DNA from 3 places in the Idiomarina sp. genome. Region 2 is predicted to be linked to each of the others. Evidence: predicted binding sites of a transcription regulator. Region 2 holds the regulator's gene; each other region holds the start of a gene.

The links. Region 2 encodes sigma-54, which starts transcription at its own class of promoters, with help from an activator protein. Its sites were predicted from a motif close to GTTGGCACGNNNNTNGNNT; they were not measured.
Region 1: the regulator sigma-54 is predicted to act here: its motif matches at 1,543-1,561, upstream of glnA (glutamate--ammonia ligase).
Region 3: the regulator sigma-54 is predicted to act here: its motif matches at 4,681-4,699, upstream of flgB (flagellar basal body rod protein FlgB).

Annotation. Positions count from the first base shown of each region.
Region 1 is NZ_CP080268.1:2,093,237-2,103,672, reverse strand. Features, by position in the region: gene typA (translational GTPase TypA) at 1-1,304, opposite strand, end outside; gene glnA (glutamate--ammonia ligase) at 1,678-3,087, shown strand; gene glnL (nitrogen regulation protein NR(II)) at 3,189-4,277, shown strand; gene glnG (nitrogen regulation protein NR(I)) at 4,264-5,661, shown strand; gene KZ771_RS10155 (response regulator transcription factor) at 5,741-6,418, shown strand; gene KZ771_RS10150 (HAMP domain-containing sensor histidine kinase) at 6,415-7,770, shown strand; gene KZ771_RS10145 (alpha/beta fold hydrolase) at 7,787-8,770, shown strand; gene KZ771_RS10140 (cation diffusion facilitator family transporter) at 8,760-9,689, opposite strand; gene trmL (tRNA (uridine(34)/cytosine(34)/5-carboxymethylaminomethyluridine(34)-2'-O)-methyltransferase TrmL) at 9,767-10,231, shown strand; gene KZ771_RS10130 (ABC transporter substrate-binding protein) at 10,163-10,436, opposite strand, start outside.
Region 2 is NZ_CP080268.1:2,703,653-2,714,088, reverse strand. Features, by position in the region: gene KZ771_RS13145 (STAS domain-containing protein) at 1-275, opposite strand, end outside; gene KZ771_RS13140 (ABC transporter substrate-binding protein) at 288-944, opposite strand; gene mlaD (outer membrane lipid asymmetry maintenance protein MlaD) at 961-1,428, opposite strand; gene mlaE (lipid asymmetry maintenance ABC transporter permease subunit MlaE) at 1,435-2,211, opposite strand; gene KZ771_RS13125 (ATP-binding cassette domain-containing protein) at 2,211-3,011, opposite strand; gene KZ771_RS13120 (TetR/AcrR family transcriptional regulator) at 3,114-3,668, opposite strand; gene KZ771_RS13115 (KpsF/GutQ family sugar-phosphate isomerase) at 3,826-4,803, shown strand; gene kdsC (3-deoxy-manno-octulosonate-8-phosphatase KdsC) at 4,809-5,357, shown strand; gene lptC (LPS export ABC transporter periplasmic protein LptC) at 5,354-5,914, shown strand; gene lptA (lipopolysaccharide transport periplasmic protein LptA) at 5,886-6,419, shown strand; gene lptB (LPS export ABC transporter ATP-binding protein) at 6,423-7,148, shown strand; gene KZ771_RS13090 (RNA polymerase factor sigma-54) at 7,192-8,658, shown strand; gene hpf (ribosome hibernation promoting factor) at 8,687-8,974, shown strand; gene ptsN (PTS IIA-like nitrogen regulatory protein PtsN) at 8,977-9,447, shown strand; gene rapZ (RNase adapter RapZ) at 9,438-10,283, shown strand; gene KZ771_RS13070 (HPr family phosphocarrier protein) at 10,296-10,436, shown strand, end outside.
Region 3 is NZ_CP080268.1:1,541,040-1,551,475, reverse strand. Features, by position in the region: gene KZ771_RS07650 (HipA domain-containing protein) at 1-917, shown strand, start outside; gene flgN (flagellar export chaperone FlgN) at 914-1,318, opposite strand; gene flgM (flagellar biosynthesis anti-sigma factor FlgM) at 1,329-1,658, opposite strand; gene flgA (flagellar basal body P-ring formation chaperone FlgA) at 1,755-2,468, opposite strand; gene KZ771_RS07630 (chemotaxis protein CheV) at 2,635-3,579, shown strand; gene KZ771_RS07625 (protein-glutamate O-methyltransferase CheR) at 3,616-4,449, shown strand; gene flgB (flagellar basal body rod protein FlgB) at 4,734-5,132, shown strand; gene flgC (flagellar basal body rod protein FlgC) at 5,161-5,613, shown strand; gene KZ771_RS07610 (flagellar hook assembly protein FlgD) at 5,640-6,323, shown strand; gene flgE (flagellar hook protein FlgE) at 6,339-7,718, shown strand; gene flgF (flagellar basal-body rod protein FlgF) at 8,006-8,749, shown strand; gene flgG (flagellar basal-body rod protein FlgG) at 8,785-9,573, shown strand; gene flgH (flagellar basal body L-ring protein FlgH) at 9,605-10,279, shown strand; gene KZ771_RS07585 (flagellar basal body P-ring protein FlgI) at 10,292-10,436, shown strand, end outside.

The DNA.
Region 1 (10,436 bases), 610 kb from region 2:
ATGTTGGTCATCTCAGCTTTACGCAAACCAAGCTTTTCCATAACCGCACCCTGGTGCTGTTCTTCGATGTCTACCGTCAATGACTCATACGGTTCCATTTTCTGGCCGTCTTCGTACTTGATGATAACTTCCGGGCGCGATACGGCTAATTCGAAGCCTTCACGACGCATGTTTTCGATTAATACGCCTAAGTGCAGCTCACCACGACCAGAGACACGGAATTTATCCGGGTTATCAGTTTCTTCAACACGCAATGCGACGTTATGGACTAGCTCTTGTTGCAAACGCTCAAGAATTTGACGAGAAGTAACGAATTTACCTTCTTTACCGGCAAATGGTGAGGTGTTGACCTGGAACGTCATGGTAACAGTCGGCTCGTCAACGCTTAGCGGCTTCATTGCTTCAGCTGCGCCTACCGCACAAACGGTGTCTGAAATTTTAAGTTCACCCAAACCGGTTATGGCACAAATGTCGCCTGCATGAGCTGATTCTGCGTCAATGCGGTCAAGACCCAGGTAATTAAATACTTTACCGATTTTACCGCTACGCTCTTTGCCGTCAGCACCAACGATAGTAACCGGTTGGTTTACTTTAACGCTACCACGAGTTACACGACCAATACCGATAACGCCAAGGTAACTTGAATAATCAAGTTGAGAAATCTGCATCTGTAAGTCAGCGTCAGGATCTGCGTCCGGGTGGCTGACTTCGTTAACGATAGTTTCGAACAACGGCGTCATGTTTTCGCCAACCGTTTCTTCTTCACGAGTAGCCCAGCCATTCAGTGCCGAAGCGTAAACAACAGGAAAGTCTAACTGTTTGTCGGTTGCGCCTAAGTTATCAAACAAATCAAACACCTGATCCATCACCCAGTCAGGGCGAGCGCCGGGACGGTCGATTTTGTTGATGACAAGAATCGGGTTCAAACCGTGCTCAAACGCTTTTTGTGTAACGAAACGCGTTTGCGGCATAGGACCGTCAACAGCGTCGACTACCAACAATACTGAGTCAGCCATTGATAATACACGTTCTACTTCACCACCAAAGTCGGCGTGTCCCGGAGTGTCCAGAATGTTGATGCGGTAGTCCTGCCAGTTAACGGCTGTATTTTTTGCCAAAATGGTGATGCCGCGTTCTTTTTCCAGATCGTTAGAGTCCATGATGCGCTCTTCGAGCTCACCACGACTTTCTAAGGTGCCAGATTGTTGAAGTAGTTTGTCGACCAGTGTGGTTTTGCCATGGTCTACGTGCGCAATAATCGCAATGTTGCGAAGTTTATTAATATCAAATGCCTGAGTTGTCATTAAGAAAGCCTGTGTTTGTCGGAGTAAACCCTGCCGACAGAGGGTTGATAAAAAAGAGCGGCGTATTCTACCTGTTTAGTAACTAATTAAAAAGCCTTTGTTCGTTTTTTACTCAAAAGATTCATAAAGCAACATAACGGTGCACCATTATGGTGTATAATGCACTAATATGGTGCGATTGAGGTTGGTGGTCTTCTCTTTTAAATTCGTAACCTATTGAAATTAATTGAGTATCTATTTTGGCATGGCTGTTGCTATGTAAAACGTGTCGAGTCATTACAACAAAATTAATTGTGATCGAAACCGCTATTAACAGAGTTATCGATTACACTAGCTAAAAATAACTAATTTATTCATTCCGCTGGAGGAAAACATGTCAGCAAGCAAGATTTTCGATGCCATTAAAGAACACGACGTAAAATTCGTTGATTTGCGCTTTACCGATACCAAAGGTAAAGAGCAGCACGTCACTATTCCGGTGTCGCAAATCGATGATGACTTCTTTGAAGAAGGTAAAATGTTTGACGGCTCATCGATTTCGGGTTGGAAAGGGATCAATGAGTCAGACATGGTATTGATGCCTGATTCAGATTCACTGGTACTGGACCCGTTTACCGACGAAATGACCCTGAACGTTCGTTGCGATATTCTGGAACCGGATACAATGCAAGGCTACAGCCGCGATCCACGTTCTATTGCTAAACGAGCAGAAGAGTTTTTACAGTCATCAGGTATTGCTGACAACGCCTTTTTTGGTCCCGAGCCGGAATTTTTCTTATTTAATGATGTGCGATTCCACACCGACATGAGCGGCTCGTTTTATAAAATAGATGCCGAAGAAGCCAAATGGAATTCAGGTCGTGAATACTCTGAAGGTAACCTGGCACACCGCCCAGGTGTTAAAGGAGGCTATTTTCCGGTTCCTCCGGTAGATTCAGCACACGATATTCGCGGCACCATGTGTCTGGTTATGGAAGACATGGGATTGGTGGTTGAAGCACACCACCATGAGGTTGCAACCGCAGGACAAAACGAAGTTGCTACTCAGTTTAACTCGTTGACTAAGAAAGCCGACGAAATTCAGGTTTACAAGTATGTTGTGCACAATGTAGCCCATAGCTATGGCATGACAGCGACCTTTATGCCGAAGCCATTGGTGGGTGATAATGGGTCCGGTATGCATGTGCACATGTCATTGCAAAAAGGTGGCGAAAACCTGTTTGCAGGTGACCAGTATGGTGGGTTAAGCGAAACTGCATTGTATTATATTGGTGGTATTATCAAACACGCACGTGCCATTAATGCGTTTACCAACCCATCGACCAACTCATACAAACGCTTAGTACCTGGTTTTGAAGCGCCGGTAATGTTGGCTTACTCTGCACGTAACCGTTCGGCTTCTATTCGTATACCGCTGGTTTCGAGTGCAAAAGCACGCCGCGTCGAAGTACGCTTCCCTGATCCAAGCGCAAACCCATACTTATGCTTTACTGCGCTACTGATGGCAGGTCTTGATGGTATCCGCAATAAGATACACCCTGGTGATGCTATGGATAAAGATCTGTACAACCTGCCGGCCGAGGAAGCGCGCGATATACCTACCGTGTGTCACTCTCTGGAGATGGCATTAGAAGCGCTGGACAAAGATCGTGACTTCTTAAAACAAGGCGGAGTAATGGATGACGATATGATCGACGCATACATTGATCTGAAATATAACGAAGTCGAGACACTGAAGAAAACAACGCACCCCGTTGAGTTTGATATGTACTACAGCTGCTAATTTCTATTGCTAAGACTTTAGCAATTACTAAAAGGGAGCAAGGCTCCCTTTTTTAAGCAGAATACATGCACTATATTGGTGCATTCAACGTGAGTTAATTTATGGCGGCGCTAAAAACACAACAGGTAACTATACTGGATGCTTTGCTTACAGCGGTCGTGGTGCTGGATGAACAACTGGTTATTCGACAGGTCAATGCGGCAGCTGAATCGTTACTCGACCATAGTGCCCGTAGACTGTTAAACGAGCCCTTTGCCAGTAGTTATGTGTCTACCACATTAAGTTCGGATTTACTAAAGAGTTGTTTACTCGACCAACAAACACTGGTTAATTCCGAAGCTGAATTGGTGTTGCATTCTGGGCATAAGATCACGGTTGAAGTGAGTATCCAGTTTTGGCACGACGCCAACGCCGATATGCCTTGTTTATTGTTGGAATTGAGACAAGTTGATTTACAGCGTCAAATTTTGCAGGAAAACTCTCAACGGCAACAGTTATTCGCTACACAAAGCCTGTTACGAGGCATGGCTCATGAAATTAAAAATCCGCTTGGTGGGCTGAGAGGGGCAGCACAATTGCTAGCAAGGCAATTACATGATGACGATTTGTTGGAGTATACCGACCTTATCATTGCTCAATCTGACCGACTACGTAATTTGATTGACAGGCTGTTGGGACCATCACGGATTGACCAGCCAAAAACAGTTAACTTGCACCAGGTAATCGAGCGTGTGCTTCAGACGGTTAGCTACGAGTATGAGAAAACCTTGGTGTTAAAGCGTGACTATGATCCTTCGTTGCCGCATTTGAGTGGCATAGAGGATGCGCTCGAGCAGGTGTTCTTAAACATTGTGCAAAATGCAGCACAAGCTCTGGATGGCGACGGTGTTATTACCGTCAGAACCCGGGTCGAGCACCAATTAACGCTGTTTGGGCAACGCTACCGTCAGTGTGCGGTTATCAGTATTCACGACAATGGTCCGGGAATACCAGCCTCACTTCAGGGGCAAATATTTTATCCTATGGTGAGTGGACGACCCGGGGGTACCGGCCTTGGGTTGTCATTAGTGCATAGCCTGGTTCATCAGCACGGCGGCAAAATTGAGTTTAGCTCAGAGCCGGGTCATACCTGTTTTAATATTTTTCTTCCTTACCGGCAGCCGGAGGCGTTTGCGTATGACGACCGCTAAACTATGGGTGATTGATGATGACCCTTCTATTCGCTGGGTGTTAGAGAAAACCTTTAACGGTACCGAATTTCAGGTACGTTGCTTTAGTGAGACTGAACAGGTTTACGAAGCATTTGTAGAAGACGCGCCAGACGTATTGTTAAGTGATATTCGCATGCCGGGTGAAGATGGACTGACGTTATTAAAAAAGATGACCAGGGAACGCCCTGACCTGCCTGTAGTTATCATGACAGCACACTCTGATCTTGATACCGCAGTAAATGTTTTTAAAGGCGGGGCGTTTGAGTATCTGGCAAAGCCTTTTGACCTGGATGATGCCGTCGCAACCGTCAGGAAAGCTTACCAGCAACGGCAAAGCCAACCTCAACTTACCGAAGTTCAACGCACGCCACCCACGCTGATTGGTGACTCGGCTTCGATGCAAGATGTTTTCCGCGTTATCGGTCGACTATCAAAGTCCAGTGTCAGCGTTTTGATTACCGGCGAGACCGGAACCGGTAAAGAGCTAATCGCGAACGCACTACATCAACACAGCCCAAGAGCGGAACATGCGTTTGTGGCGTTGAATATGGCAGCGATTCCGGCTGAACTTATCGAGTCCGAGTTATTTGGTCATGAAAAAGGCGCATTTACCGGCGCCGATAAACGTCGTGTCGGACGTTTTGAACAAGCTAACCACGGCACTCTTTTTTTAGATGAAATTGGCGACATGCCGTTACCTGTACAAACCCGGTTGTTGCGAGTTTTAGCCGAAGGGCAATTTTATCCAGTAGGTGCTCATCAGCCATTGAATGTTGATGTAAGGGTCATAGCAGCAACCCACAAAAACTTAGAGCAGGCCGTCACTCGTGGCGAATTTCGAGAAGACTTATTTCATCGGCTAAATGTTATTCAGTTGAAACTGCCCGCATTACGAGAGCGGACCGAAGATATACCTCAACTTGCAGAGTACTTTTTACAACGCTCAGCGCAAGAGCTAGCGGTAAACACCAAACAACTGAGTGAAGATGCGGTAGCTGCGCTGTGCAGGTACAACTGGCCTGGTAACGTCAGGCAGTTAGAAAATGTCTGCCGTTGGCTAACTGTAATGGCGCCGGGGCAGGTTGTTCAGACACATGAATTACCGGATGAACTGCAACAGAAAAATGAACCTGACGTTAGTTTAGAGGTCAATGAAGCAGCTAGCTGGGGCGACACCATTGACGCAGAACTGCGTCGACGTGTTCATCAACACGACGTGTTAACTGAGTTAAACGAAGAACTAGAGCGCCGGGCACTCCGATTTGCTCTTGAGCGTTTCGGCGGGCACAAACAAAAAGCAGCGCGCTGGTTAGGTTGGGGACGTAATACCTTAACCCGTAAAACCAAGCTATTATTAAAGTAAATATTTTGAAAAAGGCATCGCCCTGTGCCGCTGGTTTATAGAAGATAGGGTAGATGTCATGCAACTGAGAAGGCAAACAATGCATTCTGTATTACTGATTGACGATGATCATGAAATGTCGGCGATGCTGACGGAGTTATTCAAGCGAGAGTCTGTTGAGCTTACTGTCGTTGATGACGGTGTAAAAGGTCTGGACGCTGCCTTAAATGGCGATTTCGAGTTGATCCTGCTCGACGTCATGTTGCCCGGCATAGATGGTATGCAGCTACTACAGCGATTGCGGCAGCAGCATCGAGATACTGCAGTATTGATGTTAACGGCGCGTGGCGATGACGATGACCGGGTAATGGGGCTTGAGCTAGGTGCTGATGACTATTTACCCAAGCCATTTAATCCGCGTGAACTTATTGCACGGGTTCGCGCGTTGTTGCGCAGAACACCTAACACCACCATGCAATCGGAGAAGCTAGTCGCTAGCGGCTTTGAACTTGATCCGGCCAAAGCTGAAGTGAGCTGTGACGGCCAGGCGCTGGTCATTACACCAACCGAATTTGATATTTTGCGCTGTTTGATGCAGCAAGCGGGACAAATGGTGAGTAAAGATCAACTATCGGTAGCTGCGCTGGGGCGCAAAATGGGCCCGTTTGACCGCAGCCTGGATGTACATATCAGTAATATTCGCAAGAAACTTCCCAGCCGGCCTGAGCGCATACAGACCGTGCGCGGCCGAGGTTACCGTCTGACCGCGCAGGCATGATCTCCAACAGTAGTCGCCGCAAAAGTCGTTGGTACCAGTCGCTGACATTGCGACTGCTGTTATTGTTTTGGGCCTTATTGTTTGTTACCGCAAGCAGTGGTTATTTCCTCGCTGTATGGAATAGAGCGACGCCCGAACCACAGCCTGTGGCCGAGCCGATAAAACGAACGATTGCTCCGCTGTTACAAGACCCTGTTACCTTTCTGAGTTTAGAACCTGGCCGGTTAATTGCCGGTAATTATCGTGTTGCTGCACGCGTATCGGCCGCCGGGCAGCAGAAATTAATGCTGGATGAATACCTTGGTGAGCAACACCGGCGTACGCTGTTGCGATTTCTGAATTATGAGCAAACGATGCAGATGCCGTTAGCTGACCGGTTGTTGATTGGGCCATTCGAGTTAAATGGTAATAAAGTACTGGTAACGCGGCCACTGCAGGCTGCTGAATGGCAAGATCAGGCTCAGGCCGAACGAGAGCTGACACAAGCCCGAACATGGGCCATCGTGTCCGGTAGTTTTGTTATCGCTATTCTGTTGGGAGTATGGCTGATACGCCCAATTCGCCGGCTAAGTTCTGCAACCCGCGAAATAGCAGCAGGTAGCGCTGAACCTAACCTTGCTAAGTTGCCAAATCGGCGCGACGAAATTGGTGATTTAGCAAGGTCTCTTGCACAAACCGCGCGTGATCTAGCGGTCTCGCGTGACGCACAACGACGGTTGCTCAGCGATGTTTCGCATGAGTTACGTTCGCCAATGGCACGTATGCAAGTAGCATTGGATCTAACCGATGCCAGCGAAGATGATGCGCATATGCAGCAGTTACGCAGAGATACCGAGCGACTTAATCTAATTATTGAACGAATTCTGTCACTTTCTAAATTAGAAAACGGATTGGTGAACCTGAATGAAGAAACGGTTGATACGGGTCAACTTGTTGCGCGTTTGATTGATGATATTCAATATGCTGACGAGGCTTTAGGACAACGCTTAGAGCAACAGCATGCACAGTGGCCGGAGCTCCAATCTGACGAAGAGCTGTTACGCATGATAATCGAAAATATCGTTCGCAACGCGCTTCATTACACCGATGGTACTGTCGAACTCGGCTATAGCCTGAGTGATAATCAACACCGAATTAGCATTCGTGACCACGGACCCGGCGTCGACGACGACTTATTAGCGAAATTGTTTGAGCCGTTTTATCGTGGTGACCCTTCACGAAAACATAAAGCAGGGGTGGGCTTGGGATTAGCGCTGAGTCAGCGCGCTGCCGTGGTGTTGGGCGGCACCTTATCAGCTTCTAATCACCCTGATGGGGGGCTGGAAGTTGTGTTAACATTGCCTCAAGATTAACGACACCAAGCAGCACGTGACCCGAACCACTGACACAACCCGCCCCGGCGACGATAGCCCAGCCTGGTTAACGCATTATTACGACCATGTAATGCCATTCTGGCAGCAGGTTAACAATCGTTGGCTAAAAAGCTTCGATGGCATTAAATTGCACTGGTGTTTTTATAAAGTCAGTGAGCATGCGCCTTTGGTTGTTATCAGCCCGGGACGTATTGAGGCTGCGCTTAAATATCAGGAAGTTATCTGGGAATTAGCGCAGGCGGGCATTTCGTGTGCCGTGTTAGATCACCGTGGGCAAGGCGAATCAGAGCGCATGACGACTAACCCTCACCAAGGGCACGTAGAAAAATTTAGTGACTTTATTGGTGACTTCGAAGTTTTTAATGAAGCAGTGAGTGACGTTTTTCCGCTTGCCAGTAGGCGGTGTCTATTAGGTCATTCGATGGGTGGAACTATTGCCGCATTATATATGCATAACCGCGACGGTGGTTATGAGGAAATGCTACTTTCTTCTCCCATGTTCTCTATTAACACAGCCGGTATTCCGGTTAGTGTTGCTAAGTCGATAATCTCGGCTGGCGCTTGGCTTAATAAGCATTTGATGCCAAACCGACCCTGGTATTTTTTGGGTATGAAGGGGTACCAACCGGTAGAGTTTAATAAAAACGAACTGACTCATAGTAAAAACCGGTATCGGGTGTTTAGAGAACTTTATCAGCTGCAACCCGAGGTACAATTGGGTGGGCCTACCTTTAACTGGCTACACGAAGCGTTAATTGCCTGTGATAAAGCTAGCTCGGGGAGCCTCTCAATAGCGTGTCCAGTGACCTTATTTCAGGCCGGCAGTGACAGTGTGGTGACGGCTGAAGGGCAAGATCGTTTTGTTATGTACAATGAGGCAACTAAGGTGATCATTGAGGGAGCACGGCACGAGCTATTAATGGAAAGTGATCGTTATAGACAACCACTGATGAGCAAACTGCTATCCATTAATGAGTGATTGAACCTTCTACCTTAGCTACGATCTCGGGATCCATGTGTACAATGATATCTGCTGCCGGGAAGTGCTTCATCAATTCAGCCTCTACACAGTCCGAAATGGCATGTGCTTTTAGCAACGACAAGCGATCATCAAGTTCGATATGGAGTTGAATAAAACGTGTTGGCCCGGCTTCCCGGGTGCGCAGTCCATGTAAGCCCCGTACACCATCAACTGACTTGGCAATCGTGATAATTTGTTGTTGTGTCTGTTCGGGCAACTCGCGATCCATCAACGAATTGAAGGCTTGAGAGCCGATTTTGATAGCGCCAATGATGAGGTATGCAGCGATACCAATGGCAAATACGCTATCAGCCCAGAGTAACCCCCAGCCGCTCAACAGCAACGCGATAATAACGGCAATATTCAATAAAATATCGGATTGGTAATGTAGGTGGTCGGCTTTAACTGCTTGCGAATCGGTGTGTTTAATTGCGATACGCTGGATAGTGATCAGCACAAGTGTTAGCGCAATAGCAGCTCCTGACACCCATATGCCGGTATTAACCGAAGGCAGTCTGGGCCCTTGGATTAATTGCTCAATACTATGAAACACCAACAGCATGCTGGAACCGGCAATAAATGCACTTTGCGCAAGTGCGGCTAAAGACTCAGCCTTACCGTGACCAAAGCGGTGTTCTTCGTCTGCAGGCTGAAGAGCATAACGAATGGCGAAAAAACTAAATACCGAGGCGCCGCTATCGAGAATTGAATCGGTCATCGATGCCAGCATGCTCGCCGATTCGGTTTGCAACCAGGCAAACAGCTTCATGGCAATAAGAGAAAATGCGACGATAACAGAAGCTGTGCTGGCAAGCTTAACCCAGAATGAATAGGTTTTACGAAAGTTAGCTGCTGAGTTTTCGTTAGTTGGTTTCACAATAGGACCGAAATTTGATGCGCCGTGTTAGCGATAGTTTGCTATTCTAACGCTTTTTAGCTGTCGTTAAAATTATCATGCTGCATTTAGTCTTATTTGAGCCAGAAATACCTCCTAATACTGGTAATGCCATTCGGTTGGCGGCCAACACTGGTATGCAACTGCACTTGATCGAACCACTAGGATTCGAGCTTGATGAAAAGAAGGTCCGGCGTGCGGGTCTTGACTACCGGGATCTCGCTAATGTTCGTATTCATGATTCGTGGCAACATTTTTTAGACACGATCGAACATAACCGAGTTTTCGCCTGCACGACACGCGGTACAACCCGTTATACAGACGTAGAATTCGAGGCGGGTGATGTGTTGTTATTTGGGCCAGAAACACGGGGATTGCCGCTGGAAGTATTAGAGACATTCCCCGCGAAGAACTGGTTGCGTCTGCCTATGGCAAGTAATAGCCGAAGTCTGAATTTATCGAATTGTGTTGCTATTTTCGCTTATGAAGCGTGGCGACAGCTTGGCTTCGAGGGCGCGATCTAAGTGCGCCTTTAACTGAGCACCTAACTCGTTATTTTTAAATGCGACATATAATGGTAATGGCTCACGCAAGCGACTTCGGTGATAAGGCGTAGTGACCCAGTCAGGCAGATTGTATTTGTAATCGATGACGCCTTCAATTCGGTTTAAATCCAATAATGCAAAACAGTCTAATGACGTGTTAGCTCGATAAAACGAAAGCGAGTCT
Region 2 (10,436 bases):
ACGCCCTCAACGCCACTGACTGCGGCAATTTGTTGTAACTGTTGGTTGGCGCCAACACAGCTGATGTCGCTAAGCCCCTGTTCTTTAACCAGGTCCAGCAACAGCGCAACCCCGGCCGTATCAACATTAGAGACGTCACTGAGATCGATTTTTGTTACCTTATCAGCACTGATCGCCTGCCGCCACGTTGTCCAGATGGACGGAATTGTATGCCGCGTTAACGAACCACTGATGGTTAGTACCTGCTGCTCGATGGCAAAGGTAATATCACTCATTAGCTGCCCCTGTTAGGCCGGTACATCAACTTCATCATCAAGACGAATCGGTTGCTGCGCTTTGTTATTCAACAACTCTATGGTGTTGTCGATACCGCGCGAGCGGATCACCGCGTTAATTTCGCTTTGTTTGCTGGAAAGCAGGCTAACACCCTCGACAACTAAGTCATATGCTTTCCAGATCTCGCTATCCGCATCGTAGCGTACGCGAAAGTTTAACCGAATGGGGTCGCGTCCTGTCTCGACAACCCGGGTCTCTACAGTTACGTCCCGATCACTGGCTGAGACGTTTTTAGGATTAACAAATTCAACCTCGTGTTTGGTCTCGTCATATTGTGTAAAAGCCCGGGCATAGGTTGCAACAATGTAGTCTGTAAAAGCTTGGTAAAAAGCCTGACGCTGTTCATTGCTGGTATCCTTAAAGTAACGTCCAAGTACCTTTTTCGAAGCAAAAATATTATCCACGTAGGGCATCAGCTCGTCTTCTACAATCACTTTAAGGTGATCTGGATTTTCATTAATCATATCGCGTTCGTTGGCGATACGTTGAAACGTCTGCTCGGCAACCTTCTCAAGCAGACGGTACGGATTATCGTCTTTTATCAACTCTGCCGACGCGGGAGCCACCAGCATCAATGCACTAATTGCCCAAATCACTAAGGTTTTCATGTTACTACTCCTTAAATTAGTCGTTGCCCTGGCTGAATAAGAATTGGCCAATTAACTGTTCCAACACCAATGCTGACTTAGTATCGCTAATGGTATCGCCGTCTTCCAGCATACCCACGGTGTCATCAATAAAGCCTGGCTGCAGTCCAAGATATTGCTCACCCAATAAGCCCGAGGTCAAAACTGATAACGAACTGGTCTCTGAAAATTGGCTGTAATCAGCGCTAATTTCCATTTCTACTGTGGGTTCATAATATTCCCCAGTTAGCGATATCTGACTGACCCGGCCAACAACAACCCCACCCACCTTTACCGGTGAACGAACTTTTAAACTGCCGATATTATCGAACTTGGCATACAGCGTGTAAGTTTCTCCTGCCGTTGCCGCACTGCCGCTGGCAGCGCGCAGTGCTATAAATGACAGCGCCAGCACACCTAATACGACAAATAAACCGACCCAAATCTGTGTTTTACGTGATTCCATGGTTTTCTACCCACCAAACATCAAAGCTGTAAGAATAAAATCAAGACCTAAAATAGTGAGCGATGCAGTCACTACCGTAGACGTTGTTGCGGTACTGATACCGGCAGAGGTTGGCACCGCGCGATATCCTTTATAAAGAGCAATCCAGGTAACAACAAAAGCAAATACGATGGACTTAAGTATCCCGTTTAACAGATCGTCATACCAATCGACAGACGACTGCATAACCGACCAGAAGGCACCTTCGTCGACTCCCAGCCAGCCTGAACCAACCAAATAGCCACCGTAAATACCTACTGCTGAGAATATCAGCGCTAACAACGGCATACTGACAAAGCCCGCCCAAAAACGCGGTGCAACAACGCGCCGCAGCGGATCAACCGCCATCATTTCCAGGCTCGACAACTGCTCAGTTGCTTTCATTAATCCAATTTCAGCTGTAAGCGCAGAACCTGCACGTCCCGCAAATAATAGCGCTGTGACAACCGGCCCCAGCTCACGCAACAGCGACAGAGCGACCATGGGCCCCAACGACTGTTCGGCGCCATAGTCAACCAAAATGGTGTAACCTTGTAAGCCCAGTACCATGCCGATAAACAGGCCACTGACAATAATAATTAACAGCGATAATACGCCAACCACATACATTTGCTGAATAAAAAGAGGCAATGACTTACGTGGATTTGGCTTACCAATAAGCGCATTCATCAGCATCGCCAGTGCGTAACCAATTCCGGCAACTTGATCCAACGACTTCTTACCCAGACGACGTAGCATTTCCATTATTGCGCCCCCTTTAGCAAATCCGTTGCAAAGTCGTCGTCACTGTAATGGAACGCAACCGGTCCATCGGCTTCGCCATGCAAAAACTGTTTAACAATAGCCGTACTGTCGCTTAACAGAGCTTTCGGCTCACCTTCTGCAACCACGCGTTTGTCGGCAATAATATAAGCGTAGTCTGCAATACTGAGCACTTCATCGACATCGTGTGTTACTACAATCGAGGTTAAGCCAAGTGAGTCATTGAGTGACTTAATTAGTTTGACTATAACGCCCATTGAAATAGGGTCCTGCCCGGCAAAAGGTTCGTCATACATAATTAAATCCGGGTCCAACGCAATGGCACGTGCTAACGCCGCCCTTCGCGCCATGCCACCGGATAGCTCAGCCGGCATCAGATGACGTGCGCCGCGCAATCCGACGGCTTCAAGCTTCATAATGACAATGCTACGAATGAGTGTTTCAGGTAAGTCGGTATGTTCACGCAGCGGAAACGCAACGTTGTCAAAAACACTCATGTCGGTAAACAATGCGCCGCTTTGGAATAACATACTCATGCGCTTGCGCAGTTCATACAACGGCTTTCGTGACAACGCCGGTACTTCCTCACCAGCCACCTTTATGCTGCCCGAGGTTGGTTTTAACTGGCCACCGATCAAGCGCAGTAATGTCGTTTTACCGATGCCACTGGGGCCCATCACAGCAACTGTTTTGCCTTTCGGCACAGTTAATGACAAGCCTTCATATATTGAACGCTCGCCATGGGCAAAATGCACATTGTTCAGCTCAACAAAATTGCTCACTGTGCTTCCTGTTTTTTAGTTTCTATTAAGCTTACGTAGTTTAGCCTGTAAGCGTCTAATCAATAACTGTAAAAATGTTGCAAAACGTATCAGTTAATCGAATCAATCGGTGTCGCCGATACTATCAACCAAAACCATTAATTTTTGCGCAAACTGCTCTCGATCGGCCTGGCAGTGCTGGCACAATTGCAATTGCTCAAATAAACGCGCACCGTGAACTGAGAAAAACAATAATTCCGCCAACTGCGAATCCGCTGTGGCGTTTTTTATCGTCTCAAACGTTTGTCGCACGTGGCTTTGTAATGGCTCAAGTAATTCAGGGTTATTAGCAGCTACGGCTAACATACCGCTACTGAGCTGTGCACACTCGGCGTCACTATTTAACGAGGCCAGCAATATGCTTTTTAGTTCTTTACGCGGGTCATCATTGAGTTGATCACGAAAATGCGCGCGTAACTGGTCAAATTGCGCCACCATACGCTCTAACATGGCAGCCAATAGCGCGTCTTTATTGGCAAAGTGGTAAAGTAACCCGCCTTTGCTAATGCCGGTTTCCTGGCACAAGGCATCGAACGTCAAATGCGCTGCGCCCTGCTCGGCAACAAGCTTTTCCGCTGCACCGATAATCACGTCACGACTACTTGGACGACCTGCCATAGAATTCAGCCACCTTTTATAAACCGTCTGGATGGTATAGTAATTAAAATATGCCATAAAAGCAATAGCCGAAAGTTCACAGAACTGACTTCATGGTAGGCACAGATAGGTCAAATAACGTATCATTAAGCTAAGCAACAGAATTAGGAAAAAAAGCATGCAGCAAATCACCGAAGATTTTAAAGCACTCGGTAAAGAAGTGCTTGAAATTGAACGGCAAGCTATCGACGATCTACAACAGTATCTCGATGTCAATTTTGACCGTGCCTGTCAGACGTTATTTGACTGTCGCGGACGCGTTATTGTAATCGGGATGGGCAAATCAGGTCATATCGGCGGCAAAATTGCTGCCACCCTGGCATCGACAGGAACCCCATCGTTTTTTGTGCACCCCGGCGAAGCGAGCCACGGCGATTTGGGCATGGTCACCGAGCATGATGTTGTTATCGCAATATCCAATAGCGGCGAGACGGCTGAGGTCTTAAACATTATTCCGGTGATAAAACGCCTGGGCGTTAAACTGGTAGCCATGACCGGCAATCCTGAGTCGACGTTAAGCCGCCTTGCCGACGTTCATGTGTGTATTAAAGTCGAGCAGGAGGCCTGCCCGTTGGGCTTGGCGCCAACGGCTTCAACCACTGCTACGCTGGTTATGGGTGACGCCTTGGCTGTTGCATTGCTTAAAGCCCGCGGCTTTACCGCAGACGACTTTGCCTTATCACACCCGGGGGGCTCGCTGGGTAAACGCCTGCTACTGCGCTTGCAAGACGTGATGCATACAGGTGAGCGAGTTCCCGTTACGCATAAATCAGCATTGATTAGCGAAGCCCTGTTAGAGATGTCACGCAAAGGCCTGGGCATGACGGCTATCGTTGACGATAACCAGCGGTTGGCAGGGATTTTTACTGACGGTGACCTGCGCCGTATTCTTGATAATCGCATTGATGTGCATAGTACCGGTATCAGCCAGGTTATGACGCGCTCCTGCACCACCGCCAATGCCGATATGTTAGCCGCGCAAGCGTTAAAGCTTATGCAGGACCGTAAAATCAACGGCCTCATCATTATTGACGAAGACGGCAAACCGGTCGGCGCGATGAATATGCATGATTTACTGCAGGCTGGAGTGGTCTAATGAAAATGATCAACACCTGGTACGGCGACATTGAGCAATCGTTACTGGATAAATTCCGGCAGGTACGATTACTTATCCTGGACGTCGATGGCGTGTTTTCGGATGGACGTATTTACTTAGGTAACGACGGCGAAGAATTCAAAGCCTTTCATACCCGTGACGGCTTTGGCATGAAAGCGCTGGCCAATGCCGGCTTCGAGACCGCTGTTATTACCGGTCGCGAGTCATACATTGTTGAACGCCGCATGCAGCATTTAAGTGTCGGACATATTTTTCAGGGCCAGTCGGACAAAACAGTCGCTTACCAGCAGTTATTACAGCAGCTTTCGCTGCATGACAGTCAGGTGGCTTATGTTGGCGACGATGTTCCGGATTTAGCATTGATTCAACGCTGCGGCCTGGGTATCGCCGTTAATGACGCGCATCCAGCGGTGCAGCAGGGAGCCGATTACATTACCCGTTGTGTCGGTGGTCACGGTGCGGTGCGAGAAGTTTGTGACCTACTGCTATTAGCTAACGGTCAATTACGTCAAGCCGAGGGAATTAGTCTGTGAACAGACGTGTCGCGCTAATCTTACTGCTACTTTTTGGTGCCGGGGTACTATTGGTCTGGCGCCCATTCAGCAGTGGCGACGGCGAAGGCAGTGAGCGACGCTCGCAAGTCATGCAGCCCGACTTCACCGCACGCGGCTTGCAGACACGTTTATTTGAGTCCGGCGGTGACTTAGCACACCAGCTAGATGCCGAAGGCATGGCGCATTATATCCAAATTGGCTTGACCGAGCTGACTCAGCCCACCTACACGGTATACACCCAGGATGACTTAGCAACATGGCAGATCAGCGCCGAGCAAGGTACATTTTACGATGACCAAACGCTGATTCTGGAACGCGGAGTTGAAATCATTTCGCTACAGCCTGATACTGCAATACAAAGGGTAATTACAGAATACCTGGTTATCGATATGGCAGCTGAAAGTATGCGTACCGACTATCCAGTAACGTTATTTGGTCCGCAATTAACTATCCGTGGAGATGGTTTAAAAGCTGACCTATATGCTGAAAAGATGGAGTTAAATCGACATGTTAAGACCGTATTTGAGCCTCGTTAGCGGCCTTGTTGTGCTGTTCAGTAGCGCCGTATTTGCACAGGGCGAAGCGGACTTTTCTAAAGCGATTGAGCTGACAGCCGGCCATGAAGAACTGGATATCAAAAATAATAAGTTGTTGCTAACCGATAACGTAACAGTAACCCAGGGGTCGCTTGTCATAAAAGCCGACCGCCTTGAAGCGCTGCGTAATAACGAGCAGCAAGCAGATACCTTCATTGCCGAAGGAAACCCTGCAACCTATACCCAGCAACTAGAAGACGGCTCAACTATCAGCGCTCAAGCGCAACGTATTACCTACTATCAGGCGCGCGAAGTGCTTGAACTCGTGGGTGATGCGCAAGTATCCCAGGGTGCCAGCCGCTCTAGTGCGCAGATTATTACCTATGACCTCGCCAAACAAACCTTAAGCGCCAGCGGCGAGGGCTCAGAGAACAACCGGGTAACAACCATTTTTACGCCCACCAAAAAGGACGACAACGACGACCAAAACGGGGGCAATCGCTAACTTATGGCTACGCTTTCGGTTCGTCATTTAGCAAAAAGTTACAAACGTCGGCAAGTGGTTAAAGATGTCAGCCTGGAGGTTAGTCAGGGCCAGATCATCGGCTTGTTGGGCCCTAACGGCGCAGGTAAAACGACCACCTTCTATATGATTGTGGGTTTGGTTAATAGTGATAAAGGCCAGATTTATCTGGATGACACTGACCTAACGCTGTTGCCTATGCACGAGCGAGCACGCCGGGGGATTGGCTATTTGCCACAGGAGTCGTCGATATTCCGCAAACTGTCAGTACGCGACAACCTGATGGCCATTTTAGAAACTCGAAAATCGCTAAGCGCGGTTGAGCGTGAAGAAAAAGTTGATGCGCTACTGGAAGAATTCCACATTGGCCATATCGCCAACAGCCTGGGGATGAGCCTGTCCGGAGGCGAGCGTCGCCGGGTAGAAATTGCACGGGCGCTGGCAGCTGATCCCACCTTTATTTTACTGGATGAACCCTTTGCCGGTGTCGACCCGATTTCAGTCTTAGACATCAAAAAAATTATCGAACATTTAAAAAATCGCGGTATTGGCGTGCTAATTACTGATCACAACGTGCGCGAAACACTCTCGGTTTGTGAACACGCTTACATTGTCAGTCACGGCCAGTTGATTGCCAGTGGTGACGCAGACAGTATATTATCAAACCAACAGGTTAAAGATGTTTACCTCGGCGAACAATTTACGCTGTAAGCCTATTCAGTAACGACTGATGCGAGAGCCGGGAGCCTAACGTATGCGACAAAGTCTTCAGCTAAAAATGGGTCAGCAATTAACCATGACCCCACAGTTACAACAAGCAATTCGCTTGTTGCAATTGTCATCGCTTGATTTGCAGCAGGAGATCCAGGAAGCACTCGATAGCAACCCACTGCTGGACGTCGAATCGGATATCTCAGATGGCGGCGCAGATGGTAAGGCACATAACGCGTCATCACGCGACCGTGACGATAGCCAACAAGAAACCTCCGACGTATTAAAAAAAGACCAGTTGCCTGATGACCTGCCGGTCGACAGCAGCTGGGATGATACCTATACCTCGTCCACGCCAGCATCGATGACCAGCGGTAACGGAAAAAGTTTTGAGGGCGAAATGGACGTGTACCAGGGCGAAACCAGCGAAACACTGCAGGATCATTTACTGTGGCAAATGCAGCTGTCGCACTTCAGCGATGAAGACACCGCCATTGCCGAAGCGATCATCGAATCTATTAATGATAATGGTTATCTCACCTCAAGTATCGACGAGCTAGTTGATGCGGTCGGTCTCGATGAGGTTGGCCAGGAAGAAATCTGTATGGTGCTGAAACGCATACAGCATTTTGATCCCGTGGGCGTTGGCGCGCGCGACGTTGCTGAGTGTTTAACTATACAGTTGCAGCAACTAGTAGAAGAAAGCCCGTTAAGAACACAAACGATAGAGCTCGTTCAGCAACACATGGAATTACTCGGCAACCGTGATTACCGCACGATTATGCGCAAAATGCGCCTGTCTGAGGCAGAGCTAAAAGCTTGTATGCAGTTAATCCAACAGTTACATCCTCACCCCGGCGAACAAGTGGCGCAAAAACCGGTGGAGTACGTTATTCCGGATGTGTCTGTGGTAAAAAAACAAGGCCGCTGGGTGGTCGAATTAAATCCTGACAGCGTACCTAAATTAAAGGTTAATGAAGAATACGCGGCGCTTAGCAAAGCGGCCAAATCCGAGGCTGACTGCAACTACATAAAATCGCATACCCAGGAGGCGCGCTGGTTTATTAAAAGTCTGGAAAGTCGCAACGATACCCTACTTAAAGTTGCAAACTGTATCGTGCAGCGCCAGCAAGGCTTTTTCGAGTACGGCGAAGAGGCTATGAAGCCCATGGTTCTTAACGATGTCGCCGAAGCAGTAGAGATGCATGAGAGTACAATTTCGCGGGTGACGACACAGAAGTATTTGCATAGCCCCCGCGGTGTTTTTGAGTTGAAATATTTTTTCTCCAGTCACGTCAACACAGAGGCAGGAGGTGAGTGTTCAAGTACTGCTATTCGTGCTTTAATTAAGAAGTTAGTGGCGGCAGAAAATCGCGCCAAACCATTGAGTGACAGTAAAATTGCTGAACTCATTGCGGAGCAGGGAATCAAAGTGGCAAGGAGGACCATTGCAAAGTATCGGGAGTCGCTTAACATCGCGTCCTCGAGCCAACGCAAGAGTCTGCTTTAAATCGTGTAGCTATAAGAAGGAAGACGTTATGCAAATAAATTTGACCGGTCATCACATTGATATTACTGACGCACTGCGTGACTATGTAGATACTAAGTTCGCTAAGTTAGAGCGACATTTCGACCACATTAACAATGTGCACGTCATCCTTAAGGTTGAGAAAACGGATCAAATCGCCGAAGCGAATTTGCACGTTAACGGCGGCGAAATTTTTGCCGACGCCAAACACGAAGATATGTATGCGGCAATTGATGGCTTAATTGATAAGCTCGATCGCCAGGTTATTAAACACAAAGAGAAACTCAAAAAGCATTAATCATGCAACTGTCTGAACTATTAAGCCCCGACTGCACCAAGTGTGCAGTCGAGGGTGCCAGCAAAAAGCGTTTACTCGAGGCTATTAGCCAAATTGCGGCCCCCAAATTGGTCGGCATTACTCGCCACGATATTTTCGAAAGCTTGTTGAATCGGGAGCGTTTAGGCAGTACCGGAATTGGGCTGGGTATTGCCATTCCTCACGGTCGGCTTGCCAATGCCACACAACCTGTCGCTGTGTTACTGACGTTAGAAAAACCTATCGAATTTGATGCTATCGACAATCAGCCCGTGGATATTATTTTTGCCTTACTGGTGCCTGAATCAGAGCACGAAAATCACCTACAAACGCTTGCCGCGGTTGCCCGCCGTATGAACGATAAAGTCTGTACTCGCGCGCTACGACAAGCCGAATCTGACAAAGATCTCTATGACATCTTTGTTGACGAGAGTAACGACGGATCATGCAGCTAATTATTGTTAGTGGCCGTTCGGGCTCAGGCAAAACTATCGCGCTAAGGGTGCTTGAAGATTTAGGTTACTATTGCGTTGATAATTTGCCGATTGCGCTGCTGCCTACCCTGGTTCATGCCGTAATGGCTCAGTATGACCGTATAGCTATTAGCATTGATGTTCGTAACCTGCCAGAGAATTCAGAAGAACTGTTAGAATCGCTCGACTTTTTACCCTCAGACGTTGAGCCGGAAATTCTGTTTATTGACGCGGATGATCAAACACTACTGCAACGCTTCGGCGAAACACGTCGCTTGCATCCGCTGTCGCAAAAAGAGCTACCGCTAACTGACGCTCTGCAGCTTGAGCACAAAGTGCTTGAGCCAATTATGGAGCGTGCCACCTGGCGTATCGACAGCAGTAATTTGTCGTTACATCAGTTAAGTGAGCAGGTCACTGAAAGGGTGTTAGGCAAAGCCGAGAAAAAACTCATTATCGTATTTCAGTCGTTTGGCTTTAAATACGGTTTACCCAAAGACGCTGACTTTGTATTTGACGCCCGTATTTTGCCAAATCCTCATTGGCAACCCGAGCTCAAATTGTTATCAGGACTGGACGAAGACGTACAACATTACTTTCGGCAACAACCGTTGGTGGCGAAATACATCCATCAAGTCGAAAACTTCCTTGCCACCTGGATTCCGCATTTTCAGCGCAGTAATCGCAGCTATTTAACCATCGCAACAGGCTGTACCGGCGGACAACATCGCTCGGTCTATATCACCGAGCAATTGGCTGAACGGTTTAAACAAACAGCGATAAATGTTCAGGTTCGACACCGCGAAACCAAAAAATAGCACAGGTGAGCTATGACAATACATTGTAAAACCCTGATTATTCGTAATAAACTTGGGTTGCATGCACGAGCCGCCACCAAACTCGCACAATTAACACAACGTTTTGACGCGACCATCACCGTAGAACAAGATGGCCAGAAGGTGGATGCTGCC
Region 3 (10,436 bases), 1.2 Mb from region 2:
GTAGCCTGAAAGTGGTTGGTGATAACGCGAGTTTTGATGACTATGCACCAGCGTATCTGGATGGTCAGTCGGTTTCCGGTGTGCAGCGCAAACTCTTTATGCGGCGTGAGGGCGATCGCCTGATGCCAGCCCATAAAGATGGCGACTTTATCGTTAAACCCTGCCCAAAACAATTTTCCGAATTGCCCGCAAACGAATACAGCATGATGACATTGGCATCAGTAACGGGAATTGATACAGCGCAGCATGCGCTGGTGCCATTCGAAGACGGGGAATTGTGTTTTGTTACCCGGCGATTCGACTTACTCGCGCAACCAGCAAATAAAAAGCCTGAGCCTGCGCGGCAACGCTACTTTATTGAGGATGCGGCCAGTCTTTGTCAAATAAACTCCAAACACAAAGGTAGCGATGCTTTGTCTTACGAAACAACGCTAAAGCAGCTTTATCAATGCAGTGGTGCTAATAAAGTGGTGTTGCTAAAAGGCTTTCAGCAAGTCCTGTTTGCCTATCTTATAGGCAACAATGATCTGCACTTAAAAAACTTCTCGATGTACCGAAAGCCTGACGACCGTTCCACTTTGATGCGCGACTTTACGCCCGCCTACGATATTCTCTCGGTCGCACCCTATCCGGCCTATTATGGTGAGGATCTGACGCTGTGTGTATTGGCATCCGAAGTTGATGCAGAATTTAGCGACGCCTACGAGCAATATGGCTACTACACACGACCCGACTTTGTGTTGTTAGCAGAAAAGATTGGATTAGGAGCAACGGTTGGTGAGCGCTTGATTCAGAAAATGATTAATCAAGTGAGTCAGAATGTTGAAAAGGTACTAAATCAATCGGTCTGTTCTTCTCAATTAACTGATGCCATAAAAGCGCATATAGAGGAGCGGCTTGGGCGAATGCAACGCTAGCGTATTTTGCCTTTGGCGTTGTAGGTCAGGCTGTCTTTTTTGGCGTTTGAGAGGATGGCTTGTTTGAGCTGTTCGATGCTGTTTAAGGTAGATTGCACAACGCGTTCGTTTACCGCACTTTGCTGCTGCACATCAGCTAGCTGACGTTTTATTTCAGTCACTTGTGCGGCCAAGGTTTCGTCGTCTTTTAACAAGTTTGCATCGGGATGTTCACGCAGCGTGGCGTCAAGCGATGATACCTGCTCAAGCTGCTGCGCTTTTTGCTGTGCGATATCCGCAACGCTGCTGTGTTGGCGTTCTACAATGGCTTTGAGTTCTTGCTGTTGCAGTGCAGCAAGGGCATCTAGCGAGTCTGCCAGCTGTTGTAGAAGCTCGTTAACAGGTGTTGCGGTAGCGCTCATAAATTAGCGGTTACTCGTCGCCGTCAATCTGCGAACCAAACAGGTCGCCTTCGAACTGTGCTAACTTCGACGCCAAACGGTCAACGTCAACCTTATATGAGCCGTTTTCAATTTGCGCCTTAATGCGATCAACCTTCGCCTGGTCGATGCCACTGCTGTTCATCGCTTTTTCCTGCAGGTCGTTAAGTTGTTGCGCCTCAGAGGTCAGCGATACGGAATCACCACCACTTTTAGCCGGTGCCGGGCTGTTGCCGGAATTATTACCGCCATCGACCTGACGATTGGTCTTGGTGTCGATCGTGGTGTTTTTTAATCCTGCATTATTGATATTGATTGGCATATTGTCTCGCCTCGCTAGATAGAAGTTCTCGTGCCCTTATCGACACTTTGCGAGAAACCTTTAATCTTTTTTGCTACTTTTTTGACCGTCGACATATTACAACTGCACGGTCACTTCGTTTAAACCGGTGACAATCGCTTCTAACGACTTGTTAGAACGCGTGTTTTGCACCGCCACCGACTCGCCTTTCAGGCCGTCAGCCAATGCTTTGCCACTGGCTGTTATTTGCAATGCCTTGCTTTTAGCCACTATTGTAACCTTTTCCCCCGAACAAACAAGGCAGGTGTCGCTGGCTTCAATCGGCTGTCCGGAGCGCACGCGTCTTTTGATCCGCGCGCCGACTAACGTATCTGCTGAGGTAAAAACATTAGACCGAATACGATTAATATCCACCTCTTGCGTGGTTAAATCAGATTCCGACACCAGATGCCCCGGTGACATGGGGACCGCTGCCGTAATCACCGGTTTATAGCGGTAAATACGAACCGGTACATAGGTACGCCAGGCCGTTGGTGCAGCACACTGTATCTCAACCGTGGTATAACTATCGAGCCCTGAATTAGAGGCAAAACTGACCTGCGGCTGCTCGCTGCATTTTTTGGCCACCATACGCGGATCCAGGTTGTTCGCCACAATCTCGACCCGACCGTTATCGGGCGCAGTCACCTGAGCTTTAACAAAGTCGTGCGCCAACGTCTGCAAGGCTTTGTGATCTAAACTATCGCTTTTACGTTCGTTTGCATTCGCAACCGAGCCCGAATGCGCTATGATCAAAAGCAAACTGATTAATAAGCTATTGCGTATTATCATTGTGTAATTCCACTAAGGTTTAATGGTCTTCTGCCGACACATTCTTTAACAATAGAGAATGTAATTAACGTCAAGTTTTTGTCACTGACGTTACGGCACCACGAGTTACAATAGCTTAAGCAAGGAGCATGCCAGCGGTCAGCCTGCTCCGATAAAAGGAGTGAACATGGCGAGTATCCTGGACTCGGTAAACCAACGCACACAGATGGTCGGCCAAAATCGGCTGGAATTATTACTGTTTAGACTGGCCGGCAAACAGCGTTTTGGTATTAACGTATTTAAAGTGCGCGAAGTACTGCCGTGCCCCAAGTTAACGGCTATGCCACATCGCAATCGTTTGGTTCGGGGGATTGCCCATATTCGTGGTCAGGCTATCTCGATTATTGACTTGAGCATGGCCACCGGGGGACCGGAAATTACCGACCTTCAAAACCGTTTTATTATCATCGCCGAGTATAACCGCACGGTGCAGGGCTTTTTAGTCGGAGGGGTTGATCGCATTATCAATATCAACTGGGAAGAGATCCTGCCGCCGCCAAAAGGCACAGGCCGTGACGCCTATCTGACCGCGGTCACCGAAATAGACAAAGAATTGGTCGAAATTATCGACGTCGAGCGTATTTTGGCCGACATCACCCCGGTTAATACCGACATCAGCGAAGAAGTCGCTAATCAGCCCATTAACGTGGCGAAAGAAAACTTGACGATATTGATCACCGACGATTCGGCCGTGGCGCGTGGCCAGATCAAGCGTGCATTGCAGTCTCTTGATATTCCAATGGAAATCAAAAAGAACGGCAAAGAAGCGCTGGACTGGTTAAAAGAAAAGGCTCAGGAAGTCGATGGCGATGTGCACCCGCACGTGCCGGTGCTGGTCTCTGACGTAGAAATGCCGGTTATGGATGGCTATACCCTGACTGCCGAAATCAAAGCCGATCCCAAACTCGCCGGTGTTCATGTTATTCTGCATACGTCGTTGAGTGGGGTGTTTAACCAAGCTATGGTTAAAAAGGTGGGCGCCGATGACTTTATCGCCAAATTCCACCCCGATGAGCTGGCAACTGCCGTTAAAAAATGGCTTAATGCAGAAGCAGACGTCAATATTGAATAAGCTTAATCAGAATAAAAACAACGCAGTAGAGAAAACGTGACCAATAAAGAGCTCAGTCAGTCAGAGTACCAGGAGTTTCGTCAGTTTTTAGAGCATCAGTGCGGTATCGTGCTCGGTGATAACAAGATGTACCTGGTTAAAAGTCGCCTTAGCCCCTTAATGGCAAAATTTAACATCGACTCGCTGTCCGAGTTGGTGAAGAAGTCGATGAAGATCAGCGAGCGTGCACTGCGGGCTACGGTTATCGATGCCATGACCACGAATGAGACACTGTGGTTTCGTGACACCTATCCGTTTGAGATCCTGGCTAACCGAGTGCTGCCGGAATTTAAAAACAATGCGGCACCTGTCAAAATTTGGTCATCGGCCTGTTCTTCAGGGCAGGAGCCGTACTCTATTGCCATGACCTATCTGGAATACAAAGCCAAAAACCCCGGCGGATTAAAAGGCGGCATTCGTATTACCGCCACAGATATATCGAACAAAGTCTTAGACCAATGTGCGGTAGGAGAGTATGACAGCCTTGCAATAGCCCGTGGTCTATCGGCCGAACGGCAAAAGAAATTCTTCACCGAAGGCAGCAAACCCGGTGCCATGAAAGTAAAGAACGAAGTAAAAAGCTTCGTTCAATTTCGACACTTAAACCTGTTAGACAGCTACGCATTACTCGGCAAATTCGACATCATTTTTTGCCGCAACGTACTCATCTACTTTTCCGCCGACGTTAAGCGGAAAATTATTGCCCAATTCCGGCAATCCCTCAATCCCGGCGGCTACCTCTTCCTGGGGGCATCAGAATCAATTTCCGGTCTAACCGACGACTTCGAAATGATCCGCTGCAACCCGGGAATCATTTATCGTCGGCGCTAACGCCGACTGGCCTTTTGCAGCTGCGCTGCGGCTTTTTGCCCTGCGGGCGGCTGTTTGCAACATCGCTGCGCTCGTTGCTGCTTTTTGTGCTGCGCACAGGATTTACCGCCGTCAGGCAAATAGCCTTAGCGGCCGAAGGCAAGCTAAAAACAGCCGTGCCGCAGGCACAAACAGCCGCCCGCAGGGCCAAAGGCCGCAGCGCAGCTGCAAATAGCCGTGCCGAAGGCACACATTGGCACGATCTCTGCATAGTCTCCCCTATCGAAAACACGGGAGACGAAAAAATGGCACTTACCATGGATAACCTCCTTGGCATCCAACAGCACACACTGGGCGTACGTACCCAGCGTGCGGAGATGATTGCCAATAACATCGCTAATGCCGATACCCCTGGATACAAAGCGAAAGGCCTCGATTTTCAGCAAGCGTTGCAGCAAGCGCAGCGTGGCATGGAAAATCATAAGCTAACGCGTACCCACGAAAAACACTTCAATGTCGAAATCAGCCCGGCCGGGCAGGAAAAATTCCGCGTACCCACGCAGCCGGACACGGGCGATGGTAATACGGTCGATGTGCAGTTGGAACAAAACTTGTATGCACAGAACGCATTGGAATATGAAATGACCATGAACTTCCTTGACGGCAAGATCAGTGGTGTCAAAAAAGCGCTTAGCGGCCAGTAATGGTAAAGACCAATCGAGGTAAGTCAGCATGAGCTTATTCAACATTTTTAACATCAGTGGTTCAGCCATGAGCGCGCAGTCAGTGCGACTGAATACCACCGCCAGTAATTTGGCGAACGCAAACTCAGTCAGCAGCAGCGTGGATGATACCTATCGTGCCCGTAACCCGGTTTTTGCAACGGCACTTGCCGATGCCGGAGGTAGCTATCGGGGCGATAGCCTGACCAACCAGTCGCAAGCAGGCCAGGCTGCGGGGGTTAAAGTTAAAGGTATTGTCGAGAGTCAAAAACCACTACAAATCGAATACGCGCCGAATCATCCGATGGCTGACGGCGAGGGGTACATCTACCGCTCCAATGTCAACACCATGGAAGAGATGGCCAACATGATTTCCGCCTCACGCTCTTATCAGAGCAACGTACAAGTAGCGGATACCGCTAAAACCATGACTCAGCGTTTATTACGCCTTGGTCAAGGTTAGTAGACAAGGCTAACAGGAGATAAACGATGGAAAGTGTCAGTAACAACTCCTACGTTGACAGCATGCGCTGGAAAAGGGAGGAAGGAGCACAGTTTGCAGATCCGAGCGAAAAACAAAAACTCGAGCAAGAGGACTTCTTCAAACTGATGACGGAACAGCTGAACATGCAGGATCCGACCAAGCCGGTGGATAATGATCAGATGATTTCGCAAATGACTAACTTTTCGATGGCTGAGGGCATCAGTGAACTGTCGCAACAGTTTACTCAGTTTACCCAGAACATGTCATCGAATCAGGCGCTGCAAGCTTCAACCATGGTGGGTCGTGATGTGCTGGTGCCATCCAACAAAGCATTTGCTAACGCCGGTGAAGGCGCTGATGGAGCAATTGCACTGGAGCAATCCGGCTATAACACCAAAGTCACGGTAAAAGATGAAGTCGGACAGGTGATAAAAACGGTCAGCTTAGGTGATTTAGCCAATGGCCGCCATGATTTTAACTGGGACGGCATGAATGAAGCCGGCGAGCCGGTAAAAGAGGGTGTTTATTCATTTACCGCACAAACAACGATCGGCGGTGAACGGGTGGAAGTGCCACTACAAATGCGAGCAAAAGTTCAGAGTGTGAGTATGGGCTCAGGCGATGGCGTTGTGCTTAATTTGGAAGGATTAGGCGGCATCAAGTTTGGTCAAGTATCAGAGATTAGTTAATCAAAGGGGTGACTTATGTCATTTAGCATAGCTTTAAGCGGTATTTCATCCGCACAAAAAGATTTGGATGTGACGTCTAACAACGTTGCCAACGTCAAAACAACCGGCTTTAAAGGGTCGCGTGCAGAATTTTCTGACGTTTATGCAAATAGTATTTTTAGTGGCTCTGACCAGCAGACCGGTAATGGCGCTGCCACCGCGGCAGTTGCTCAGCAGTTTAGTCAAGGTACGCTGCAGTTTACGCAAAACTCGCTGGATATGGCGATTAGCGGCAACGGCTTTTTTGCCACGACCTCAGGACTGACCGACCAGGATTTTACTTACACACGAGCGGGCGCGTTTAAATTAAACGACTCCAGCTATATCGTTAACAATCAGGGTCAGTTTTTACAAGGCTTCCCGGTTGATCGTGATAGCGGTGCGACGCAGTCAACATCACTGGCGGCATCAGGCCCTATTCGTATTCCTGATTCTGCCGGGGCGCCGTCTGCGACCGAAAACCAGTATCAGTCATTTAACCTCGATGCACGCGCGCCAGGTGTTAGAGTGGCAGAAGGTACCGGACCTACAGCGGTCCCGGGTAATCCTTTTAGTGTTGACGACCCAACCTCTTACACGTCATCAACCTCAACAACGATTTATGATTCGTTGGGTGAGTCGCACGTTTTGACCACCTATTATGTACGCCGTGATTCAAATCAAGCGAGTATTGAGAATAATACCTGGGATATTTACACCGCTGTCGATGGCCAGGTTGTAGACTTTGATAATGGCGGTGCTAGCGCGGAGCCAGCAGAGAATGGCTCCACCGGTGTTCGTGTTCGCTTTGATGAATCAGGTTCACCATTAAATGCTAACGGTAACGGCACTTTTGAGCCCGGTCAGTTGTCACTTTCAGGTGTGCTAAACAACGGCGCCGATGACACCCAACAGATCAATGTGTTCTTCCGTGATCAGTTTGATTCTGAAGGTGAAACAGCGCCGACACAATTTGCTTCTGATTTTAGTGTTAACTTACTGGAGCAGGACGGTACCACCGTCGGTCGCTTAACCAATATTGATATTGCTGAAGATGGCTTGATTTTAGCCAGTTATTCTAATGGTGATGTCAGTTATTTGGGTAAAGTCGCGTTAGTACGCTTCGCCAATGAACAGGGACTTACCCAGTTAGGCAATGCGTCATGGGCAGAGAGTCAGGCATCTGGTATTGCCACCTCTGGTGAGGCAAACTCGGGCGTCTTTGGTGCTGTAGAATCCTCTGCATTAGAGAGTTCTAACGTCGATCTGACCAAAGAACTGGTCGATTTGATTTCAGCCCAGCGGAACTTCCAGGCCAACTCACGGGCACTGGAAATCAACAACGGCCTGCAACAGAACATCTTGCAGATCCGATAGTCGCACCGCGACTATCGGCGCCTTCGTCGCGGCTGTTTATCGGCTCGCTTCGCTCGCCGATGGCTGTTTAAACACAATGAAGGGGCTTGCATCCGCAAGCCCTTTTTTTATGGCTACCGTGCCGCAGGCACACACAACCTCGGCGCAGCCGAACAAAACCGCGCCAAAGGTGCCCAAAACCTCGGCGCAGCCGAGCAGAACCTAGGCGAAGCCGCACATTGGCACGATCTCTGCATTCCATTTAAGCATAAACGTCTAAGTGACAAATTTTTGGCTGGAGGTCAATCATGGACAAAATGCTTTGGATCGCCATGAGCGGTGCCAACGAGAACATGAAAGCCGTATCGCAAAGCGCTAATAACCTGGCTAATGTTAATACCACCGGCTTTAAAGCCGATTTGCAGCAGGCCAGATCAATGCAAGCGTTTGGCGAAGGCTTGCCAACGCGGGTATTTGCACTGACTGAGAGCCCGGGGCAAAACTTTGCCCACGGCGGCATTCAAACGACCGGTCGTAATCTTGACGTCGCAGTCAAAGGACAAGGCTGGCTTGCAGTGCAGGACGCCAACGGCAACGAACGCTACACCCGCAATGGTAGTCTCGAGATAGACGCTGGCGGCATGTTGCGGACCTCATCCGGCGACCCGGTCATGGGCGATGCCGGACCGGTATTAATTCCAATGCCGATAGATTCGTTAACGATTGGCAGTAACGGCAATATTTCGATCCGCCCGCAGGGCGCGCCGGAAGATGCCATGGAGATTGTTGACCGGATTAAACTGGTGGACCCGCCACTGAATAATTTGAAGAAAAACAATGAAGGCTTTTTTGAGTTGAAAGACGGCCAGCAAGCGATCGCTGACGCCAACGTCAAACTCGAAGTCGGCGCACTTGAGGGCAGTAACGTCAATTCTGTTGGCGAAATGACCCAGATGATCATGTTGCAACGACAGTACGAAATGAACGTCAAAATGATGAAAACCGCCGACGAGAATGCGCAACGCGCTGAATCGCTGATGCGCTTAAGTTAATCGCTTAAGTTAATCATAGGTAGAGGAGAATAACGATGAATCCTGCACTGTGGATTAGTAAAACCGGCCTTGATGCGCAACAGCGCGATATCTCGGTTATCTCAAACAACTTGGCGAACGCCAGCACGGTCGGCTTTAAAAAGAGTCGTGCCATTTTCGAGGATTTGCTTTACCAAAACGTTAATCAACCCGGCGGTCAGTCAGCACAAGACGTGGAATTACCCAACGGATTGATGTTGGGCGCGGGTACCAAAGTGGTGGCAACGCAAAAGTCACATACCCAGGGTAACGTGCAAACCACCGATAACTCACTGGATGTGATGATCAACGGCAAAGGCTTTTTTCAGGTTCTGATGCCCGATGGCACCTTGTCGTACACCCGCAACGGGCAGTTCTCAGTTAACGAGGAAGGCACCATGGTGACCTCGGGTAACGGGTATCCCATCGAACCGCAAATTCAGGTGCCCGAAGATGCGATTTCGCTAAGTATCTCGCAAGAAGGTGAGGTTACCGTGCGTCAGCCGGGCAACGCCGATAACGCCGTTATTGGGCAGATGAACCTGGCCAGCTTTATTAATCCGGCGGGCTTAGAGCCGGTCGGGCAAAACTTGTATAAAGAAACAGCAGTCAGTGGCGCGCCACTCGAATCGGTGCCGGGTGTCGATGGCATCGGTACCGTGCGTCAGGGCATGTTAGAAACCTCTAACGTCAACGTGACAGAAGAGTTAGTCAATTTGATTGAAGCACAGCGCGGCTACGAGATGAACTCGAAAGTGATTTCCTCGGTTGACCAAATGCTGAGTTACATCAATCAGCAACTTTAACCTGAGCGTCAATGAATAGGTGGATGATATGATGCGTAGACTCTTGGCAGTTTTTGTAGCAACCGTAATCACCGGGTGTGCAAGCAATGGGCAGAAACCCATGCCGGATGATCCCATGTATGCGCCGGTGCTACCGGAAGAGCGCGCACAACCGGTAGTGCCAGATGGTTCGCTGTTTCAGGCGCAGTACGCAGACAGCCTCTACTCTGATATTAAAGCACGACGGCTGGGCGATATTATTACGGTGAGCTTACAAGAGCGAACCACCGCCAGTAAGTCGTCATCGACCGAAACCACCAAAGACAGTAGTACCGCACTGCCGACCCCACAGCTTTTTGGTCGCGATGTAACCGTTGGCGGTAACCCCTTATCCGCAAGTTTTGGCGGCAACCGCTCGTTCAGCGGCGAGGGTGACTCCGATCAAAGTAACCAACTCAATGGCGAGATCACGGTCACCGTTATCCGTACGCTGGCTAACGGCAACTTAATTGTGCGTGGCGAAAAATGGATGCGCATTAACACCGGCGACGAATATATCCGCTTAACCGGCATGATCCGACCGCAGGACATTAGTGCTGAAAACACCATTCCGTCAACGCGGGTAGCCAATGCGCGTATCGAATACAGCGGTACCGGAACGCTGGCCAACACGCAAGAACAGGGCTGGTTGACGCGCTTTTTCAATAGCCCGATCTGGCCGTTTTAAGGGAGTATGAGCATGTTGCGGTTTCTTAAATTTTTATTAATAACGCTGAGCCTGGCATCGTTGGTAATGCCGGTACAGGCCTCGCGCATAAAAGACATCGCCTCGGTACAGGGCATCCGCGATAACCAGCTGGTCGGTTATGGGCTGGTGGTTGGCC